Parafrankia discariae: one gene and its partner. The protein of the gene in region 2 binds, or shares a complex with, the protein of the main gene of each other region. Links are inferred from orthologs where the notes say so. Each region holds a gene or a part of one and is shown on either strand. Other genes may lie near its edges.

What was found. The genes of interacting proteins can lie anywhere in the genome.
Region 1: the proteins of uvrA (region 2) and mfd are in contact, whole or in part, in a crystal structure (PDB 4DFC), measured with the Escherichia coli proteins. The link is inferred for Parafrankia discariae from one-to-one orthologs.

What each region holds. Positions count from the first base shown.
Region 1 is NZ_KB891208.1:135,844-141,328, forward strand. What follows is about bases 1-4,137. They hold mfd (transcription-repair coupling factor), read left to right. Parts: upstream 1-382; coding sequence 383-3,937; downstream 3,938-4,137. Other genes in these bases: B056_RS0112025 (SurA N-terminal domain-containing protein), read left to right, coding at 4,018-4,137. Outside these bases: more of B056_RS0112025, read left to right, coding at 4,138-4,773; mazG (nucleoside triphosphate pyrophosphohydrolase), read left to right, coding at 4,779-5,485. UniProt on the Escherichia coli protein: Couples transcription and DNA repair by recognizing RNA polymerase (RNAP) stalled at DNA lesions. Mediates ATP-dependent release of RNAP and its truncated transcript from the DNA, and recruitment of nucleotide excision repair machinery to the damaged site.
Region 2 is NZ_KB891219.1:262,409-268,512, forward strand. The notes cover bases 1-3,408. They hold uvrA (excinuclease ABC subunit UvrA), read left to right. Parts: upstream 1-310; coding sequence 311-3,208; downstream 3,209-3,408. Other genes in these bases: B056_RS0118210 (SsgA family sporulation/cell division regulator), read right to left, coding at 3,258-3,408. In the rest of the region: more of B056_RS0118210, read right to left, coding at 3,409-3,677; excinuclease ABC subunit UvrC, read left to right, coding at 4,082-6,104. UniProt on the Escherichia coli protein: The UvrABC repair system catalyzes the recognition and processing of DNA lesions. UvrA is an ATPase and a DNA-binding protein. A damage recognition complex composed of 2 UvrA and 2 UvrB subunits scans DNA for abnormalities.

The DNA of each region.
Region 1 (5,485 bases), on a different replicon or contig from region 2:
TGGTCATATCGACCCCGCCGCCCGGGAACCTCACCGGGGACGGCTGCGTCCTGGACGCCTCCGCACCCAGGGTGGCTCCGTATCCGGGGGTTCCCTCGCCGCGGCGGTGTGGTCCGCGGGGGTGCCCCTCCGGGTCGGTGCCACGACCGGTACGGCGCCGCGTCCGGGGTACACCTCTTCGGTACCCAGCGGGGTGGTCGGCCCGCCGGTGGAGATGCCCTCCGCCGGATTCCCACCGCCGGCGATCCTCACGGCCGGCAGTACCGCCTGTCGGATCGCTGTTGCAACCGGAGTCGGCCGTCGTCTGGCCGCATCGCCGTGGCCGCCGCGTAGTCCGTCGGCACCGGATTCGCTAGCACTGGAGAGGCACGGGACGGATCACATGACCCTCGCGCCGCTGCTTGACGCCCTAGTCACCCGCCCCGGCGGCGACCCGGCGCTGACCCGCGCGCTGGCCTCGTCGGACGAACCCGTCCTCGACCTGGCCGGGCCCGCGGCGCTGCGCCCGTTCGCGGTGGCGGCGATGGCCCGGACCGGCCGCACCGTCCTGGCGGTGACGGCGACCGGCCGTGAGGCCGAGGACCTGGCCGACGCGGTGGGCAGCCTGCTGGGGCCCGAGCGTGTCGCGGTGTACCCGAGCTGGGAGACGCTGCCGCACGAGCGGCTCTCGCCACGGGCGGACACCGTCGGGCGGCGGCTGGCCGTCCTGCGCCGGCTCGCGCACCCGGGCACCGGCGGTGCCACCGGGGCGGGCCCGCTGGCCGTCGTGGTGGCACCGGTCCGCTCGGTGCTCCAGCCCCAGGTGGCCCGGCTGGGTGAGCTCGCCCCGGTCGCGCTGGCGAAGGGTGACACCGCCGACCTCGAGGACGTCACCGCCCGCCTGGTGGGCATCGCCTACCACCGGGTCGACCTGGTCGAGCGGCGCGGCGAGATGGCCGTCCGCGGCGGGATCCTCGACGTCTTCCCGCCGACCGAGGAACACCCGCTGCGGATCGAGTTCTTCGGCGACGAGGTGGACGACATCCGCCGCTTCTCCGTCGCCGACCAGCGCGCGCTGCCCGCGGAGGACGGCGAGCCGGCGGCCGAGCTGTTCGCGCCGCCGTGCCGGGAGCTGCTGCTCACCGACGAGGTCCGGGCCCGCGCGGCGGAGCTGGCGCGGGAGCACCCGCAGCTCGTCGACATGCTCGACAAGATCGCCGAGGGCATCCCGGTGGAGGGCATGGAGGCGCTCGCGCCCGTGCTCACCGACGAGATGACCCTGCTGCTCGACGAGCTGCCGGCGGGCTCACGGGTGCTGGTCTGCGACCCCGAGCGGGTGCGCACCCGGGCCGGCGAGCTGGTCCGGACCAGCCAGGAGTTCCTGGACGCCTCATGGAGCGTCGCGGCGCTCGGCGGCGGGGCGCCGATCGACCTGGGCGCGGCGACCTACCGCTCGGTCTCGGACGTCCGGGAGCGGGCCGCCGAGCTGGGTATCCCCTGGTGGTCCGTCAGCCCGTTCGCCGCCGACCCGGCAGGCGGCGCTGACGACACCTTCGGCGACGACACCGTCGTCGCCAGCCTGCGGCCGGCCACGGCCTACCACGGGGACACCGCGCGGGCCACCGCGGACATCAAGGGCTGGCTCGCCGACTCCTGGCGGGTGCTGCTCGTCACCGAGGGCCACGGCCCGGCGCAACGGCTCGTCGAGATGATGCGGGAGGCCGACCTCGGCGCCCGGCTGGCGGCCGACGCCGAACTGGCGGCCGGGGTGGCCGTCGTCACCCAGGCCCAGCTCGGTGACGGGTTCGTCAGCCCCACGCTGCGTCTCGCCGTGCTCACCGAGACCGACCTCGCCGGCGCCCGCGGGGTCACCACCCGGGACATGCGCCGGATGCCGAGCCGGCGCCGCAAGGGCATCGATCCACTGGCGCTGAGCGCCGGCGACCTCGTCGTGCACGACGCGCACGGCGTCGGCCGCTACGTGGAGATGGTCACCCGCACGGTGGCCGGCGCCAAGCGCGAGTACCTGCTGCTCGAGTACGCCCGCGGCGACCGGCTCTACGTGCCGACCGACCAGCTCGAGCAGATCAGCCGCTACGTCGGCGGCGAGGGCCCGAGCCTGGACCGCATCGGCGGCGCCGACTGGGGCAAGCGCAAGAGCCGGGCCCGCAAGGCGGTCAAGGAGATCGCCGGCGAGCTGATCCGGCTGTACAGCGCCCGGATGGCCGCCCCCGGCCACGCCTTCGGCCCCGACAGCCCCTGGCAGCGCGAACTGGAGGACGCCTTCCCCTTCCGGGAGACACCCGACCAGCTCGCGGCCATCGACGAGGTCAAGGCCGACATGGAGAAGCCCGTCCCGATGGACAGGGTGATCTGCGGTGACGTCGGCTACGGCAAGACCGAGATCGCCGTCCGGGCCGCCTTCAAGGCGGTCACCGACGGCCGCCAGGTCGCCGTGCTCGTCCCGACCACGCTGCTCGTCCAGCAGCACTTCCAGACCTTCGCCGAGCGGTACGCGCCGTTCCCGGTCACGGTGAAGGCGGTGAGCCGGTTCAACGCGCCGTCCGAGCAGCGCGCCGTGCTCGACGGCCTCGCCAACGGCACGGTGGACGTCGTCATCGGCACACACCGCCTGCTCTCCAACGAGACGAAGTTCTCCGACCTGGGCCTGGTGATCGTCGACGAGGAGCAGCGCTTCGGCGTCGAGCACAAGGAACACCTGAAGAAGATGCGGACCGCGGTCGACGTGCTCACCATGAGCGCCACGCCGATCCCGCGGACCCTGGAGATGTCGATCACCGGCATCCGGGAGCTGTCGACGATCGACACCCCGCCCGAGGAGCGTCATCCGGTGCTGACCTCGGTGGCGCCCTACGAGCCGCGCCAGGTGACCGCGGCCATCCGCCGCGAGCTGCTGCGCGAGGGGCAGGTGTTCTTCATCCACAACCGGGTGGAGAGCATCGACCGGGCCGCCGCCGCGCTGCGCGAGCTGGTCCCCGAGGCGCGGATCGCCACCGCGCACGGCCAGATGAACGAGGACGCGCTCGAACAGGTCATGGTCTCCTTCTGGGAGAAGAAGTTCGACGTCCTGGTCTGCACGACGATCGTCGAGTCGGGCCTGGACATCTCGAACGCGAACACGCTGATCGTCGAGCGGGCCGACAACTTCGGGCTCTCCCAGCTGCACCAGCTGCGCGGGCGGGTCGGCCGGGGCCGCGAGCGGGCCTACGCCTACTTCCTGTACCCGGCGGACCGGCCGCTCTCGGAGACCGCGCACGACCGGCTGGCCACCATCGCCCAGCACAACGACCTGGGCGCCGGCATGGCCGTCGCGATGAAGGACCTGGAGATCCGCGGCGCCGGGAACCTGCTCGGTGGCGAGCAGTCCGGCCACATCGCGTCAGTCGGCTTCGACCTGTACGTCCGGATGGTCGGCGAGGCCGTCGCCGAGTACAAGGGCGAGGCGGAGGAGCCACCGGAGGTCAAGGTCGAGCTGCCCGTCGACGCGAACCTGCCGCACGACTACGTGCCCAGCGAGCGGCTGCGGCTCGACGCCTACCGCCGGCTGGCCGGCGCGGTCTCCGACACCGACATCGCCGAGGTCCGCGGCGAGCTGGCCGACCGGTTCGGCCCGCTGCCCGAGCCGGTGGAGAACCTGCTCGCCGTTGCCGGCCTGCGGGTGCTCGCCCGCCGGTTCGGCGTCACCGAGATCACGGTCGCCGGCCGGCAGGTCCGGTTCGCCCCGCTGGACCTGCGGGAGAGCCAGACCCTGCGGCTGACCAGGCTCTACAAGGGCGCGGTGGTCAAGCCGGCCGTGCGCACGGTGCTGGTGCCGGCACCCACCGAGACCGGCCGGATCGGCTCCCGCCCGCTGCGTGACCGCGCGCTGCTGGCCTGGGCCGGCCAGCTGCTGGAGGCCGTCGCCGGTGACTCGGTGGCCGCCGCCGCGAGCCGGTGAGAACCACGGCGGAGCGTCCCATACCGTCCAAGTGATAGCCCTGTACCGTTCAAGCCCGGCGAGCGGATACGGTCAGCACTGTGAAGTTTCCGCGTCTTCTGGCCGGGCTCGGGCTCGTCGTGCTCACCGGCATCGCAGGTACCGCATGCACGACGCACGCCGGGGCCGCCGCGCAGGTCGGATCGAGCACGATCGAGACGTCCACGGTGCGCGGGATCGTCGACCGCGGCTTCGAGGCCGTCTCGGCCGTCCCCGCCCAGCAGGCGGCCCAGAGCCTGGACCGGGCCGAGCTGCAGCGCCGCACGCTGACCACCCTGGTGCAGCTCCAGGTGCTCGAGTCCGAGGCGGACCGCCTCGGGGTCACGCTGAGCAGCCAGGACGTCGACGCCTACTACCAGGCGTACGCCGTGCTGCAGTTCGGCAGCGTCGAGGCCTTCGAGACGCGGGCGGCCGCGGCCGGCTTCGCCAAGAAGGACGTCGGCGTGATCGTGCGCACCGGCGCGCTGGAATCCGCCCTCGGTGACAAGATCGCGCCCACCACGCTCGCCTCGGTGGCCGACGCCCGCGCGCAGTACGACAGCATCGTGGCGCAGGTCGGCGACCTTCCGCTGACCTTCGAGGCGGCCCGGCCGTACCTGCAGCGCTTCCTGGCGACCGACCAGCGCGCGGTCAAGCTCCGCCCGCTGCTGACCGCGGCCGCCGACCGGGAGCACGTCTCGATCAACCCGCGCTTCGGCTCGTGGGACGACCAGCAGTTCGCCGTGGTCTCCGCCCCCGGGACGATCGCCACGACGGCCGCGCCGGAGTCCGCGCTCGACCTGACCCTGGGCTCCTGACCGGCGTGACCAGCCGCGTGACCGGCGGGAGAACCCGCATCACCCTGGTCTCCACCAGCGCCCGGGTGGCCCCCGGTCTGTTGACCGCCGCCGCCTGGGACGTGCTCCGCTCGGCCCGGGTCTGGACGGCCAGCCCGGACCACCCGCAGGCCGCGGCGCTGCGCGAGGCCGGCGTCGAGGTCTCGGTGCTGCGGTCGGCGTCGCCCGCCGAGCCCGGCGTGGAGGTCGACCCGGTCGCCGAGCTGCGGGCCGCGGCCGGGCCGGGTGCCGAGGTCGCGTGGCTGCTCGACCCGGTCTCACCGACCGCGGCCGACCGCGTGCTGCGCGCCGCCGCCCGCGCCGGCCGGGACGCCGCCGGCCGGGACGCCGCCGGCCGGGACCACCTCGCGTGGCCGGGGGTCGAGGTCGAGCTGCTGGTCGCCACCCGCGAGCTGCCCGGGTCGGCGCTGCTCGACGCGGTCGCGGTCATGGACCGGCTGCGCTCGCCCGGCGGCTGCCCCTGGGACGCCGAGCAGACCCACGTCTCGCTGGCGCCCTACCTGCTCGAGGAGGCCTACGAGGCCTACCAGGCCATCGAGGACGGCGATCTCGCGGAGCTGCGCGAGGAGCTGGGCGACGTCCTCATGCAGGTGCTCTTCCACGCCCGGGTCGCCGCCGAGGCCGGCGGGGCGGGCTGGGACGTCGACGACGTCGCGGCCGGGCTGACCGCCAA
Region 2 (6,104 bases):
TCTCCTCGATCTCTGTGTGGCCTGGTCCGCGCGGATCGTCCGGCCCCGGACCGCCGCGGTGGCGGCCCGGCGGCGTGGAGTGACCCACGGAGCGCGTCCATTCTGATCGGCGTGACCGCCGTGTGTCCTGGTCGGAACAACGATGTGGGCTGCGAGGTTCCCTCGCCGGAGCCGGGCCTGGCCGGTGCGGGCGCGTCGGCCCGGGCGTGTAGCGTCGGACGGGTTCGAACGCGCGTTTGATCCGGCGCCGCCGTGGCACCCATGCCCGGGCGCCACCCACACCCGACCGAAGACCACGAGGGACCTGACGATGGCTGACCGTCTTGTCGTCCGCGGAGCACGTGAGCACAACCTTCGTGACGTCGATCTCGACCTGCCCAGGGACGGCCTGGTCGTCTTCACCGGGCTGTCGGGCTCGGGCAAGTCGAGCCTCGCCTTCGACACGATCTTCGCGGAGGGGCAGCGCCGGTACGTCGAGTCGCTCTCGGCCTACGCCCGCCAGTTCCTCGGCCAGATGGACAAGCCGGACGTCGACTTCATCGAGGGCCTGTCACCGGCGGTCTCGATCGACCAGAAGTCCACCTCGCGCAACCCGCGCTCGACGGTGGGCACGATCACCGAGGTCTACGACTACCTGCGGCTGCTTTACGCGCGGGTCGGCCATCCACACTGCCCGAAGTGTGGCCGCCCGATCGCCCGGCAGACCCCGCAGCAGATCGTCGACCGCCTCCTCGAGCTCCCCGAGGGCACCCGCTTCCAGGTGCTGGCGCCGGTCGTGCGCGGTCGCAAGGGCGAGTACGCCGACCTCTTCGCCGAGCTGCAGAGCTCCGGCTTCGCCCGGGTCCGGGTGGACGGCACCGTCGTCGCGCTCACCGAGCGTCCCAAGCTCGAGAAACAGCGCAAGCACACGATCGAGGTCGTGGTCGACCGGCTCGCCGCGAAGGAGTCGGCCAAGCGCCGCCTCACCGACTCCATCGAGACGGCGCTCAAGCTCGGCAGCGGCCTGGTGCTGCTCGACTTCGTCGACCGCGACCCGGCCGACCCCGACCGCGAGCGGATGTACTCCGAGCATCTGGCCTGCATGTACGACGACCTCTCCTTCGAGGAGATGGAGCCGCGGTCGTTCTCGTTCAACTCGCCGTTCGGGGCCTGCCAGGAGTGCACCGGGCTGGGGACCCGCAAGGAGGTCGACCCCGACCTCGTCGTGCCCGACCCGACGCTCTCGCTCGCCGAGGGCGCGATCCAGCCGTGGGCCGGCGGGCACAACAAGGAGTACTTCGAGCGGCTGCTGACGGCGCTCAGCGAGGACCTCAGCTTCCGGATGGACACCCCGTGGGAGGGGCTGCCGGAACGCGCCCGCAAGGCGATCCTGCACGGCAGCGGCGAGACCGAGATCCACGTCGGCTACACGAACCGCTACGGCCGCAAGCGCTCCTACTACACGTCCTTCGAGGGCGTGATGGCCTTCCTGCGCCGCCGGCACTCGGACGCCGAGTCCGACACCAGCCGCGAGCGCTACGAGGGCTACATGCGTGACGTGCCCTGCCCGGCGTGCCGGGGCGCCCGGCTCAAACCGGAGTCGCTGGCCGTCACCCTCGGCGGCCGCTCCATCGCCGAGGTCTCCGGGATGTCGATCGGGGAGTGCGCGGGCTTCCTGCGTGAGGTCGAGCTCAACGAGCGGGAGCAGACCATCGCCGGGCGGGTTCTCAAGGAGATCGACGCCCGGCTCGCCTTCCTGCTGGACGTCGGCCTCGACTACCTGTCGCTGAACCGCTCCGCCGGCACGCTCGCCGGTGGGGAGGCCCAGCGCATCCGCCTCGCCACCCAGATCGGCTCGGGGCTGGTCGGCGTGCTCTACGTGCTCGACGAGCCGTCGATCGGCCTGCACCAGCGGGACAACCGCCGTCTCATCCAGACCCTCGTCCGGCTGCGCGACCTCGGCAACACGCTGATCGTCGTGGAACACGACGAGGACACGATCCGCGCCGCGGACTGGGTGGTGGACATCGGCCCCGGCGCCGGCGAGCACGGCGGTCGGGTGGTCGTCTCCGGCCCGGTCGAGGAGCTGCTGAGCAGCGAGGAGTCGATGACCGGCGCCTACCTCTCCGGCCGGCGGCAGATCCCGGTGCCCGACATCCGCCGCGCGCCGACGAAGTCGCGTTCGCTGACCGTGCACGGCGCCCGGGAGCACAACCTCCGGGACGTGACGGTGTCGTTCCCGCTCGGCTGCCTGGTGGCCGTCACCGGCGTCTCCGGCTCGGGCAAGTCGACACTGGTCAACGACATCCTCGCCAGCGTGCTCGCGAACCACCTCAACGGCGCCCGCGAGGTACCGGGCCGGCACCGCACGGTGTCCGGTCTCGAGCACCTCGACAAGGCGGTCCGGGTCGACCAGTCACCGATCGGCCGCACGCCCCGGTCCAACCCGGCGACCTACACCGGCGTGTTCGACCACATCCGCCGGCTGTTCGCGGAGACGACCGAGGCGAAGGTCCGCGGGTACCTGCCGGGCCGGTTCTCGTTCAACGTCAAGGGCGGCCGGTGCGAGGCCTGCTCCGGCGACGGCACCATCAAGATCGAGATGAACTTCCTGCCGGACGTCTACGTTCCGTGCGAGGTCTGCGCGGGCGCCCGGTACAACCGGGAGACGCTGGAGGTGCACTTCAAGGGCCGCAACATCGCCGAGGTGCTCGACATGCCGATCGAGGAGGCCGCGGAGTTCTTCGCGGCGGTCCCGGCGATCGCCCGGCACCTGCGCACGCTCAACGACGTCGGGCTCGGCTACGTCCGGCTCGGCCAGTCGGCGCCCACCCTCTCCGGCGGAGAGGCGCAGCGGGTGAAGCTCGCCTCGGAGCTGCAGCGACGCTCCACCGGGCGGACCGTCTACGTGCTGGACGAGCCCACCACCGGCCTGCACTTCGAGGACATCCGCAAACTGCTCGGCGTGCTCGGCCGGCTTGTCGACGCCGGCAACACGGTGATCGTCATCGAGCACAACCTCGACGTCATCAAGACCGCCGACTGGATCGTCGACATGGGCCCGGAGGGCGGGAGCGGCGGCGGCCGGGTGGTCGCCGAGGGTGCTCCCGAGACCATCGCCGCGGTGCCCGAGAGCCACACCGGGGCGTTCCTGCGGGAGATCCTCGGTGACAAGGTCGACGCCCGTCCGAAGTCACGGCCGAGGCTCGCCGGCGCGGCGTCGCTGTGACGACGGGCGGGCGGGCCGCCGCCGCGCGGCCCGGTCAGGCCCGCGGGAGTCAGGTCTGGAGCAGGTCGTCGAGAACGGCGTCCAGCGCGACCTCGGGGTGCTCCTCGCCGGCGGGCACGACCCGCTCGGTGCGCTCGAGGAAGCGGCGGACGGGGGCGGCGTCCAGCACGACGACCGAGCGGCGCTCGCCGTCGGCGAGTTCGAGGCGGATGCCGCCCCGGGTCGGCTCGGGCGTGATGCGGACATCGCCGTCGCCGACGGGTGTCGGGCCGTCCAGACCGGCCCGTAGCGCGTCCCGGGGAGCCACCCAGTGCCCCTGCGGGAGCGCGGGATGATCCGGCCGGGAGACGAGTACGAGGGCGACCGCCAGCGGGTCACAGCTACGCCAGGTGATCTGCAGGACGGTGATCCTCCCGCGGCCGGGGGCGTTGTCAACGACGAACTCCGTCGTGACGTCCTCCACCTGCACGCGTCGGCTCCCTCGGCCCGATCTCCCCGGTTCAACTGCCTCGCCGGTTTACACCGTCGCAGCAGTTCGCTCGCGGCGCCACCCGAGTGGACGCGCTTCAGCATACGGCGACCAGGCGCTGACCGAGGGCGGACGGGAGATCGGCCCGCCGACAGATTGGCCACACGGCGCCGTCCGGGCCCTGGCGACGGCCCTTCGGTGGGTGCCTGGTCGCCCGGACGGGCCGGTCGGCGAGCCTTCCGGGCGGGCGCCGCGGGCCGCCGGGTGCGCCACGGGCGCGGTGCCTGCGCCCGGCCGGAATCCGGGAACGACGGGGGCCCTCGACAGCATGGAAGCTCAGCGTGATGAAATGGCTACGTGCAGGAACTGCTCAGGTCGGATGATGGTCGCCGTAGGCTCGGCTCATGGCTGATCCGGCGACCTACCGGCCCCCGCCGGGCTCGATCCCCGAGACCCCGGGCGTGTATCGCTTCCGCGACGAACATGGCCGGGTCATTTACGTGGGCAAGGCCAAGAGTCTGCGGGCCCGGCTGGCCAACTACTTCGCCGACATCCACACGCTGCATCCCCGGACCCAGCACATGGTCACCACGGCCGGCTCGGTGGAGTGGACGGTGGTGTCCACCGAGGTCGAGGCGCTCCAGCTCGAGTACACCTGGATCAAGGAGTTCGATCCGCGTTTCAACGTCCGCTACCGCGATGACAAGAGCTACCCGAGTCTCGCGGTGACACTGTCCGAGGAGTTCCCGCGGCTCCAGGTGATGCGTGGACCCAAGCGGCGCGGCGTGCGCTACTTCGGCCCCTACGCGCACGCCTGGGCCATCAGGGAGACCCTGGACCTGCTGCTGCGGGTCTTCCCCGCGCGTACCTGCAGCTCCGGGGTCTTCAAGCGGGCCGGCCAGGTGGGCCGCCCCTGCCTGCTCGGGTACATCGACCGCTGCTCGGCCCCCTGCGTGGGGCGGGTCGACGCCGACGCGCACCGCCAGATCGTCGACGACTTCTGCGACTTCATGTCCGGCCAGACCGGCCGCTACCTGCGCCGCCTCGAGCGGGAGATGCGGGACGCGGCGCAGGCACAGGAGTACGAGCGCGCCGCGCGGTTGCGCGACGACATCGGGGCGCTGCGCCGCGCGGTGGAGAAGCAGGCCGTCGTCCTGCCCGACGGCACCGACGCCGACGTGATCGCGTTCGCCCAGGACGAGCTGGAGGCCGCGGTCCAGGTCTTCTACGTACGTGGCGGCCGGGTCCGCGGCCAGCGGGGCTGGGTCGTCGACAAGCTGGAGGACGTCACCACCGCCGACCTCGTCGAGCAGTTCCTGACCCAGGAGTACCTCGACGGCGTCCGCCCGGCCGGCACCGTCGATCCGGCGCCGGCCGGGCAGGTCCCCCGCGAGATCCTCGTGCCCGAGCTGCCGCCGGACACCGAGGCCGTCGCCGAGCTGCTCACGCGGGCCCGCGGGGCCCGCGTCGACCTGCGCGTCCCCCGCCGCGGCGACAAACGCACCCTGATGGAGACCGTCGAACGCAACGCCAAGCAGGCGTTCACGCTGCACCGGACGAAGCGCGCCGGCGACCTCACCGCCCGCAGTCGCGCGCTGGCCGATCTCCAGGAGGCGCTCGAACTGCCCGACGCCCCGCTGCGGATCGAGTGCTTCGACGTGTCGAACACCCAGGGCACCGACGTCGTGGCCAGCATGGTGGTCTTCGAGGACGGCCTGCCCCGCAAGTCGGAGTACCGCAGGTTCGCCATCCGCGGGGTCGACGGGCAGGACGACGTGGCGAGCATGCGCGAGACCGTCCACCGGCGCTTCTCCCGCTACCTGGCGGAACGGGCCCGCACCGGCGAGCTGGAGGGATACCCGGACGCCCCCGCCGGCGCCGACTCGGCGCCCGGGGCGGAACCGCCCCCGCTCGGCCGGGATCCGGAGACCGGCCGGCCCCGGAAGTTCGCCTACCCGCCCAACCTCGTCGTCGTCGACGGCGGCCCGCCGCAGGTCGCCGCGGCCGCGCGGGCGCTCGACGAGCTCGGTGTCGAGGCCGGGCCGGGCGGGGTGGCGCTGTGCGGGCTGGCCAAGCGCCTGGAGGAGGTCTGGCTGCCCGACCAGGACGAGCCGGTGATCCTCCCGCGGACGAGCGAGGCCCTCTACCTGCTGCAGCGGGTGCGGGACGAGGCGCACCGGTTCGCGATCACCTACCACCGGCAGAAGCGGTCGACGTCGATGGTCGCCTCGGCGCTCGACGACGTCCCGGGGCTCGGGGAGACCCGGCGCAAGGCGCTGCTGCGGCACTTCGGCTCGGTGTCGAAGGTGCGCGCCGCGGGCGCGGTGGAGATCGCGCAGGTGCCGGGCATCGGCCCGCGCACGGCGGAGGCGATCGTCGCCGCCCTGGCCCGATCGGCCCCGGGCACCGACGCGGCGCCGGCACCCG